2 regions of the Streptomyces sp. NPDC107528 genome follow, and region 1 is predicted to be linked to the other one. Evidence: riboswitches for the same ligand, from Rfam matches in the RefSeq annotation. Region 1 holds a riboswitch; the other holds the start of a gene.
The links. Region 1 has a riboswitch for S-adenosylmethionine ahead of ACZ7L5_RS07690 (aminotransferase class V-fold PLP-dependent enzyme). Riboswitches for the same ligand answer to the same signal wherever they lie in the genome.
Positions count from the first base shown of each region.

Region 1 (4,796 bases):
ACGTGCTCCTCGACCACCTCGACCTCGACGCCCGCCTCGCCCGCGCCGACCTGGTCGTGACCGCGGAGGGCGCCCTGGACCACCAGACCCCTCGTGGCAAGGTCCCGGCCGAGGTGGCCCGCCGGGCCAAGCTGTACGGCCGCCCGGTGCTGGCACTGGCGGGCACCCTCGGCGAGGGTGCGCACGAGGTGCCGGGCGTGGACGCGTTCAGCGGCATCCTGCCGGCCCCGATGGCCCTGGCGGAGGCCCTGGTGCGGGCCTCCGAACTCCTCACGGACGCCACCGAACGCGCCCTGCGGATGATCCTGCTGGGCGCCCGGCTACCGGCTCACGCGGAGGTGTCCGGGACGCAACGGCCGTCCTCGGTGCGGTAGTTCCACCGGGCACCGTCCGTCACGAGCTCCCGCACGGCGTTCACGAACCGCTCGACGTGCTCGTCCGGCGTTCCGGCCCCGAAGCTCACCCGGATCGCGTTCAGGGACTTCTCGCCGGGCGCCGCCTCCGGGGCCCCGCACTCGCCCTGCGTCTGCGGGTCGCTGCCCAGCAGGGTGCGGACCAGAGGGTGGGCGCAGAACAGCCCGTCCCGCACCCCGATGCCGTACTCGGCGGAGAGCGCCGCGGCGAAGTGGGAGCTGTTCCAGCCCTCGACGACGAAGGAGATGACGCCGACGCGCGGGGCGTCGTCACCGAAGAGGGAGAGGATCCGGACCTCGGGGACGGAGGCGAGGCCCGCGCGGACCTTCTCGATCAGGTACTGCTCACGGGCGACGAGCGAGTCGAAGCCCGCCTCGGTCAGCGCCTTGCAGGCGGAGGCGATGGAGTAGGCCCCGATGACGTTCGGGGAGCCGGCCTCGTGGCGGGCGGCGTTCTCGTGCCACTCCACGTCGACGCCCCCGTCCGCACGCCGCGACACCTTCCGCGAGGCACCGCCGCCCGCGAGGTACGGCTCCGCCGCGCGCAGCCAGTCGGAGCGGCCGGCCAGGACACCGGAGCCGAACGGGGCGTACAGCTTGTGGCCGGAGAAGGCCACCCAGTCGACATCCAGGTCCCGCACGCTCACCGGGTGGTGCGGGGCCAGCTGGGCGGCGTCGAGCACGATGCGGGCGCCGTGCGCGTGGGCGGCGGCCGCGAGCTCCCGTACGGGCCACAGCTCACCCGTGACGTTCGAGGCGCCGGTGACGCAGACCAGGGCCGGGCCGTAGGGGTCGCGGTCGGCGAGGGCGCGCTCCAGGGTCTCGACGGCCTGGCGGGGGGTGCGGGGCGCGTTGAGGTAGGTGACGCGGGCGTCGCGCCACGGCAGCAGGGAGGCGTGGTGCTCGGTCTCGAACACGAAGACCTGGCAGTCGGCCGGCAGGGCGGCGGCGAGGAGGTTCAGCGAGTCGGTGGTGGACCGGGTGAAGACCAGCTGGTCGTCGGGGCGGCAGTCGAGGAACTCGGTGACCGTCCGGCGGGCGTTCTCGAACAGGTCGGTGGAGAGCTGGGAGAGGTAGCCGGCCCCGCGGTGGACGCTGCCGTAGTACGGCGCGTAGGCGGCGACGTCGTCCCAGACGCGCTGGAGGGCGGGGGCGCTGGCGGCGTAGTCGAGCGCGGCGTATGTGACCTCGCCACCAGTGACGAGCGGGACGGTGACATCACGGCCCAGAACGGGCAGAGAGGCACAAACAGACTGGTCGGCGGCAGCGATGGAGACAGACATGGCGAACTCCCGTGAGGGGCATGCCGACTGAGGGGCATGCGAGAAAGAGAAAAGGGTCTGCGGAGGCGGGGCTCTGCGGCCCTATCGCATTCGCTTGCTCACGGAAGGCTCCCTCGAACGACCAGGACCCCTGGTTTCGAGAGGGGCCCGCGCTTGCCGCAGACCTCGCTGCCTACGGCCTGGTCTTCACCCGGGGCACCCCGCCACGGACGGAGGGTTGCCGGACAGTCGGCCGGGGCCTCATGACTGTCACTCATGACCTGGTCCAACATCCTGCCACACGATCTTCAGCTCGCAAGGCGCAGTCCGGATCCTGGACTGCGCCTCGCGTCACATCGCGTGGAAATCAGGTGTTGCTGGCCGCCACCCAGCGATCCAGCGTCCGCTTCGCCGCGCCCGAGTCGATCGACTCCGCCGCCTTCGCCATCCCGGCGCGGATCTGCTCGGTGAGCGGGGCGTCGGTCGGGTTCATCGCCACCAGGGCGGCGGCCGCGTTGAGCAGTACTGCGTCCCGCACGGGACCCGTCTCCCCGTTCAGCATGCGCAGCGCCACATCGGCGTTGTACGAGGCGTCCGCGCCCCGCAGCGCCTCCACCGGAACCAGCTCGATGCCGACGTCACGAGGGTCGAAGGCCTCCTCGGTCACCTTGCCGTCGCGCACGACCCAGACCCGGGAGGTGGCCGTGGTGGTGAGCTCGTCGAGACCGTCGTCGCCGCGGAACACCAGCGAGGAGTTGCCGCGCTCGGCGAAGACGCCCGCGACGATCGGTGCCATGCGCGGGTCCGCCACGCCGACCGCCTGGGCCTTCACCTTCGCCGGGTTCGTCAGCGGACCGAGCACGTTGAAGGTCGTGCGGATGCCCAACTGGCCACGGGCCGCCGCCACATGCCGCAGCGCGGGATGGAACTTCACGGCGAAGCAGAAGGTGATCCCGGCCTGCTCGGCGACCTCGGCCACCCGCCCGACCGGCAGTTCCAGATTGACGCCGAGCTTCTCCAGCACGTCCGAGGCACCCGACGCCGACGACGCCGCTCGGTTGCCGTGCTTGACGACCTTCGCGCCTGTGCCGGCGATGACGATCGCCGACATCGTGGAGATGTTGACGGTCTTCGCGCCGTCGCCGCCCGTGCCGACGATGTCGACGGTCTGGCCCGGCACCTCGATCACGTTCGCGTGCGCGTACATCGTCCGCACGAGCCCGGTGATCTCCTCCACCGTCTCGCCCTTGGCGCGCAGAGCCACGACGAACCCGGCGATCTGCGCGTCCGTCGCCTCGCCGCGCATGATCAGGTCCATCGCCCACGCGGTGTCGTCGGCAGCCAGGTCCTGACCGTTCAGCAGGCCGTTCAGCAGCAGGGGCCAGGAGCGGGCCGCCGCGGTGTCGCCTCCGGCGGGGGTCACAGCGCTCATAAGCCGCTCCAGGGTCAGGTGTCCCGCACTGCGGGACATGAGTCTCAACGAGGTCCACCCTATCCAGCCCGGGGCACGGCGAAGGGCCCCGTCCGTACAACGGACGGGGCCCTCAACCGTGGCGTAGCAGTCGCAGCGTCAGTGGTGGCCGTGGCCGCTCGTGATCTCCTTGTACTCCTCGACGGTCGGCTTGGGGATCTGGCCGTCCTCGCCGAAGTACGACTTGCTGAGCTTGGCGCGCAGCTTCTCGGAGCCCTTCACCTTGCGCTCGACGCCGTTCTCGTCGACCGTCGGGCCGATCTCGAGCGGCTGGTACTGCTCGTGCGCGGTGAGGGTGTGCAGCGCGTCCTGGCTGAGCGGCTCGTGCACCTCGATGAACTCACCGTGCGGCAGGCGCTTGATGATGCCCGACTCGCGGCCGTGCAGCACCTTGTCCTTGTCCCGGCGCTGCAGGCCGAGGCAGATCCGCTTGGTGACGATGAACGCGAGGACCGGTCCGACGAAGAAGCCGATCCGGACGAACCAGGTGACCGCGTTGATCGACAGGTGGAAGTGGGTGGCCCACAGGTCGTTGCCACCGCCGACCAGGCCGATCATGTACACCGTGACCCAGGCGACGCCGAACGCGGTACGCGTCGGGGCGTTGCGCGGACGGTCCAGGATGTGGTGCTCGCGCTTGTCGCCGGTGACCCAGGACTCGATGAACGGGTAGAGCGCGATCGCCATCAGCACCAGGCCGAAGAGGACCAGCGGGATGAACACACCCAGCACGAGGGTGTGACCCCAGAAGTTGACCTCCCAGCCCGGCATGTACCGGACCAGACCCTCGGCGAAGCCCATGTACCAGTCGGGCTGGGCGCCGGTGGACACCATGTCCGGACGGTACGGACCGATGGCCCAGATCGGGTTGATCTGCGCGACCGCCGCGATGACCGCGATGACACCGAAGACCAGGAAGAAGAAGCCTCCGGCCTTGGCCATGTAGACCGGCAGCAGCGGCATGCCGACGACGTTCTTGTTGTTCTTTCCGGGGCCCGCGAACTGCGTGTGCTTGTGGTAGAAGACCAGGATCAGGTGGCCGACCACCAGGCCGAGCATGATGCCCGGCAGCAGCAGGATGTGGATCGAGTAGAAGCGGGCCACGAAGTCGGTGCCCGGGAACTCGCCGCCGAAGAGGAAGAACGAGATGTACGTGCCGACGATCGGCATGGACAGGATCGCGCCCTCGGTGAAGCGCACACCGGTGCCGGAGAGCAGGTCGTCGGGGAGCGAGTAGCCGGTGAAACCGGTGAACATGCCCAGGACGAACAGCAGGAAGCCGAACAGCCAGTTGATCTCACGCGGCTTGCGGTACGCGCCCGTGAAGAACACGCGCATCATGTGGACGAACATGCCGGCGAGGAAGATCAGCGCGGCCCAGTGGTGGATCTGCCGGATGAGCAGACCACCGCGCACGTCGAAGGAGATCTCCAGCGTGGAGCTGAACGCCTGGCTCATCAGCTGTCCCTGGAGCGGGACGTAGCTGCCGTGGTACTCGACCTCGGCCATCGAGGGCTGGAAGAACAGCGTCAGATACACACCCGTGAGGATGATGATGATGAAGCTGTAGAGGCAGACCTCACCCAACATGAACGACCAGTGGTCGGGGAAGATCTTGCGCATGTTGGCCTTGGCGAGGGAGTAGATCCC
Region 1 is NZ_JBVKAV010000002.1:579,087-583,882, reverse strand. It holds gene ACZ7L5_RS07695 (glycerate kinase) at 1-374, shown strand, start outside; gene ACZ7L5_RS07690 (aminotransferase class V-fold PLP-dependent enzyme) at 329-1,696, opposite strand; SAM riboswitch class IV at 1,841-1,957, opposite strand; gene trpD (anthranilate phosphoribosyltransferase) at 2,043-3,107, opposite strand; gene qcrB (cytochrome bc1 complex cytochrome b subunit) at 3,246-4,796, opposite strand, start outside.

Region 2 (4,796 bases), on a different contig from region 1:
TGAACCACTTGACGGTGCCCTGAGCCATGCCTAACTCCCCTATTACTGGCCCTTGCACAGATCCACACTTCGCGGATCCGGGTCAGACCTCACCCCCCATCGGTCGGGGGCGTGCGCCGGAACGCGTCGACCGCGGCTGAATGTATCTGCCCAACTGCCGTCTGCAACAGGTCAATCGGACGAGAATTCCGGGCACGACCGGTCGGGAATGTGGGGACAATTCCGCTGACTTCAGGTCAAGTCGGACCCGGCATAGGGAACAAAAGCCGCAAAAAACCCGCACACTTTGGCTACTTCTTGTCGGGCTTGCGGCAGAAATCAAGGGCAGCCGACCAGTGGAACGGCGGCACGTTCCCCAACTGTACCTCGCTCAACCACACAGAATTGCCCCCTCCGCTTCTCTCACGGAGGGGGCAATTCGATGAACTCTCGGTTACCGGGGTTACCGATGGTAATGATCGGTCATTCGGTCAGCCTGTCAGCCACCCGCGACGGCCGGAATGATGGAGACGCCGGCACCGTCGGGAGTCGCGGTCTCCAGCCCCTGCTCGAAACGGACGTCGTCGTCATTGACGTACACGTTGACGAACCGACGCAGCTTGCCCTGGTCGTCGAGAACTCGGGCGGCGATCCCGGTGTGGTTCTTCTCCAGGTCGGCGATGACCTCGCCGAGGTTGGCACCTTCGGCGGCGACCTCGGCCTGGCCACCCGTGTAGGTGCGCAGAATGGTGGGGATGCGGACGTTGACGCTCACGTAATGACCTCCGGTCAGGTGAATGGGCTAAGGGGCGGGGCTGGGCTGAGCTATGCGAGGCCGGCCTCGTGGAACGAATCCAGGTTGGGACGAATCGTCGCAGTCAGCCCGGTACCGGCCACCGCATCCAACGTCTTCAGCCCGTCGCCGGTGTTGAGCACCACAGTCGTGAGGCTCGGATCCAGCACACCGCTCTCGATCAGCTTCTTCGTGACACCCACGGTCACTCCGCCGGCGGTCTCCGCGAAGATGCCCTCGGTCCGGGCGAGGACCTTGATCGCGTCGACGACCTGCTCGTCGGTCACGTCCTCCACGAAACCACCCGTGCGGCGGGCGATGTCCAGGACGTACGGACCGTCGGCCGGGTTGCCGATCGCCAGCGACTTGGCGATGGTGTTCGGCTTCTGCGGCCGGACCACGTCGTGGCCCGCCTTGAACGCCGTCGACACCGGCGAGCAACCCTCGGCCTGCGCGCCGAAGATCTTGTACGGCTTGTCCTCGACGAGCCCGAGCTTGATCAGCTCCTGCAGGCCCTTGTCGATCTTCGTGAGCTGCGAGCCGGAGGCGATCGGCACGACCAGCTGGTCCGGCAGCTGCCAGCCGAGCTGCTCGCAGATCTCGTACGCCAGGGTCTTGGAACCCTCGGCGTAGTACGGCCGCAGGTTGACGTTGACGAAGCCCCAGCCCTCGCCGGCGGGGTCACCGATCAGCTCGGAGCAGAAACGGTTCACGTCGTCGTAGTTGCCCTCGATGCCGACGAGCTCGCCGCCGTAGACCGCGGCCATGACGACCTTGCCCTGCTCCAGGTCGTGCGGGATGAACACGCAGGACCTGAAGCCCGCGCGGGCGGCGGCGGCACCCACCGCACCGGCGAGGTTGCCGGTGGAGGAGCAGGAGAGGGTGGTGAAGTTGAAGGCGCGCGCGGCCTCGATGGCCTGGGCGACGACGCGGTCCTTGAAGGAGTGCGTCGGGTTGCCGGAGTCGTCCTTGACGAACAGCTTGCCGGCGTCGACGCCGAGCTCGTTCGCGAGGTTGTCGGCCTGGACGAGCTTGGTCCAGCCGGGATTGATGTTCGGCTTGGTGGCCACGTCCGCGGGGACGGGCAGCAGGGGGGCGTAACGCCAGATGTTCGCGGGGCCCGCTTCGATGCGCTTGCGGAGCTCCTCGGTGTCGTAGGCCGAGAAGTCGTACGCGATCTCCAGCGGGCCGAAACACTCCTCGCACGCGAAGACCGGTCCGAGGGGTACCCGGTGACCGCACTCGCGGCAGGACAGCGCCGCGGCGGGACCAAGGTCTACGGTGGAGTCGGTGGTGCTTGCAACAGTCTGCACAGCCATGTGAGGCGAGGCCCTTTCTCCTCATCTTCCTCACGACGCATCTCGCCGTGAGACGGATTTGGCACCTTCCCTAGCCGGGAGCCTCGCGGGGACGATCGACAGTGATCGCCACGAGACCGGCTGGAGGGTTGCCGGGGCTTCATCGGGCCGTTTCCCTCTGCCCCTCTGGATGAGCTGTATTCGGTTGTCAACTATGGGCGACCTCGGACATGCGATGGTCACCCGCGTTGTTCAAGACTGTAACCGAAGGCCAGGACAGTTGAGATAGTCGTCCGAACCGCGAGATGGATCACACGATTACCTGCTGTGATCACGACAGTGAGGAGTCGCCGACTGTGCTGGAAGAAGTCGAGCGCTGGCTGAGCACCCGCTCCTGGTCCGCGACCGATCGCCCGCTCCACCACATACTCGCCGCCAAACAGCGTTCGGGCCAGTCGGTCTCCGTCGTGCTGCCCGCGCTGAACGAGGAGGAGACGGTCGGCGACATCGTCGCGATCATCCGTCACGACCTCATGCAACAGGTCCCGCTGGTCGACGAGATCGTCGTCGTCGACTCCGGGTCCACGGACCGCACCTCCGAGGTGGCCGCCGCGGCGGGCGCCACCGTGGTGCACCGGGACGCGATACTCCCGCGCATCCCGGCCGTGCCCGGCAAGGGCGAGGTCCTGTGGCGCTCGCTCCTCGTCACGACCGGGGACATCGTCTGCTTCATCGACGCGGACCTGAAGGAGTTCTCCTCCGACTTCGTCTCCGGGATCGTCGGCCCGCTGCTCACCGACCCCGGGGTCGACCTGGTCAAGGGCATGTACGACCGTCCCCTCGGCGGGGCGGCCGGACAGGGCGGCCGGGTGACCGAGCTGATGGCGCGCCCGCTGCTGAACATGCACTGGCCGCAGCTGGCCGGTTTCGTGCAGCCGCTCGGCGGCGAGTACGCGGCCCGCCGCTCCCTGCTGGAACAGCTCCCGTTCCCCGTCGGGTACGGCGTGGAGCTGGGCATGCTGGTCGACGCCCTGCATCTGGTGGGCCTCGACGCGCTGGCCCAGGTGGACGTGGGCGTCCGCAAGCACCGCCACCAGGACGGACAGGCCCTGGGCCGGATGTCGGCCGCGATCTACCGCACGGCCCAGCTGCGGCTGGCGCGTGGCCACCTCGTCCGGCCGGCGCTGACACAGTTCGAGCGGGGCGAGGACGGATTCGAGCCGCGCACGTACTCCGTGGACACCGAGGAGCGGCCGCCGATGGTGGAGATCGCCGAGTACGCCAAACGGAAGGTCGCATAAGGCCCCGTACCGGGTCATACGCCGGGCAGGGCCGCTGATCGTATACGGACCGGCCACTGAGTGGAACCGTACGTTTGAGCGTTTCCGGGCCGGGCTAGGTTGAGGCGTATGGCTTCCACGCAGGGTGCTGCCAAGGTGCTGGTCGCGTCGAATCGCGGCCCGGTCTCGTATGCGGTGCGCGAGGACGGCTCGCTGCACTCCAAGAGAGGCGGTGGCGGACTCGTCTCCGGGCTGTCGGCGATCGGGCCGGACACCGACGCGCTATGGGTGTGCTCGGCGCTGTCCGACGGGGACCGGGAGGCGGTGCGGCGCGGCGTCGGCGAGGACGGCGTGCTGATGCTGGACATCCCGGCCGACGTGCACGCCGACGCGTACAACGGCGTCGCCAACTCGGTCCTCTGGTTCGTCCACCACATGCTCTACCAGACTCCGCTGGAGCCGGTCTTCGACGCGGAGTTCCGCCGCCAGTGGGAGTCGTACGAGACGTACAACCGTGCCTTCGCGCAGGCGCTGGCGGACCGGGCCGCGCCCGGGGCGGCGGTGCTGGTGCAGGACTACCACCTGTGCCTGGTCCCGGGGATGCTCCGGGAGCTGCGGCCTGACATCAGAATCGGGCACTTCTCGCACACGCCGTGGGCGCCACCGGAGTACTTCTCCATGCTTCCGGACGACATCCGCGCGCGGCTCGTGTGGGGGATGCTGGGCGCCGACCGGCTGGGCTTCCTCACCTGGCGGTGGGCGCAGGCGTTCATGGCATGCGCCGAGGCCGTGGACCGCGAACGGATCGTCCCGTCCTGGCCGAGCGGCGCCCCGGCGTCCGTCCAGCACACGTCGACCGGGCGCCCCCCGCTGCGGACCACGTGGATCGGCGTGCACGGCCTGGGCGCCGACGCGGAGTTCCTGCGCGCCCGCTCCCACGAGGCCGATGTCGAGGAGCGGATGGCCGCGCTGCGTTCGGAGATCGGCACGGCACCGGACGGCACCGCCCGCCGGACCGTCGTCCGCGTCGACCGGACCGAGCTGTCCAAGAACATCGTGCGCGGCCTGCTCGCATACCGGCAGCTGCTCGACGACCACCCCGAGTGGCGCGAGCGGGTGGTCCACGTGGCGTTCGCGTACCCCTCCCGCCAGGACCTCGCGGTGTACCGGGACTACACCGCCGAGGTCCAGCGACTGGCGGACGAAATCAACTCCGCTTACGGCACCCCGACCTGGACCCCGATCGTCCTCCACGTCAAGGACGACTTCGCCCGCTCCCTCGCCGCGTACCGCCTGGCGGACGTCGCCCTGGTCAACCCCATCCGCGACGGCATGAACCTCGTCGCCAAAGAGGTGCCGGTCGTCTCCGACGAGGGCTGCGTCCTCGTGCTGTCCCGCGAGGCGGGCGCCTTCTCGGAACTGGGCGAGGACGCGATTCCCGTCAAC
Region 2 is NZ_JBVKAV010000017.1:156,946-161,741, reverse strand. It holds gene ACZ7L5_RS41510 (cold-shock protein) at 1-28, opposite strand, end outside; gene ACZ7L5_RS41505 (MoaD/ThiS family protein) at 479-754, opposite strand; gene thrC (threonine synthase) at 805-2,091, opposite strand; SAM riboswitch class I at 2,110-2,267, opposite strand; gene ACZ7L5_RS41495 (glucosyl-3-phosphoglycerate synthase) at 2,427-3,371, shown strand; gene ACZ7L5_RS41490 (alpha,alpha-trehalose-phosphate synthase (UDP-forming)) at 3,480-4,796, shown strand, end outside.
Region 2: it holds a riboswitch for S-adenosylmethionine, as region 1 does, so the genes downstream of both, thrC (threonine synthase) here and ACZ7L5_RS07690 (aminotransferase class V-fold PLP-dependent enzyme) in region 1, are expected to answer to the same signal.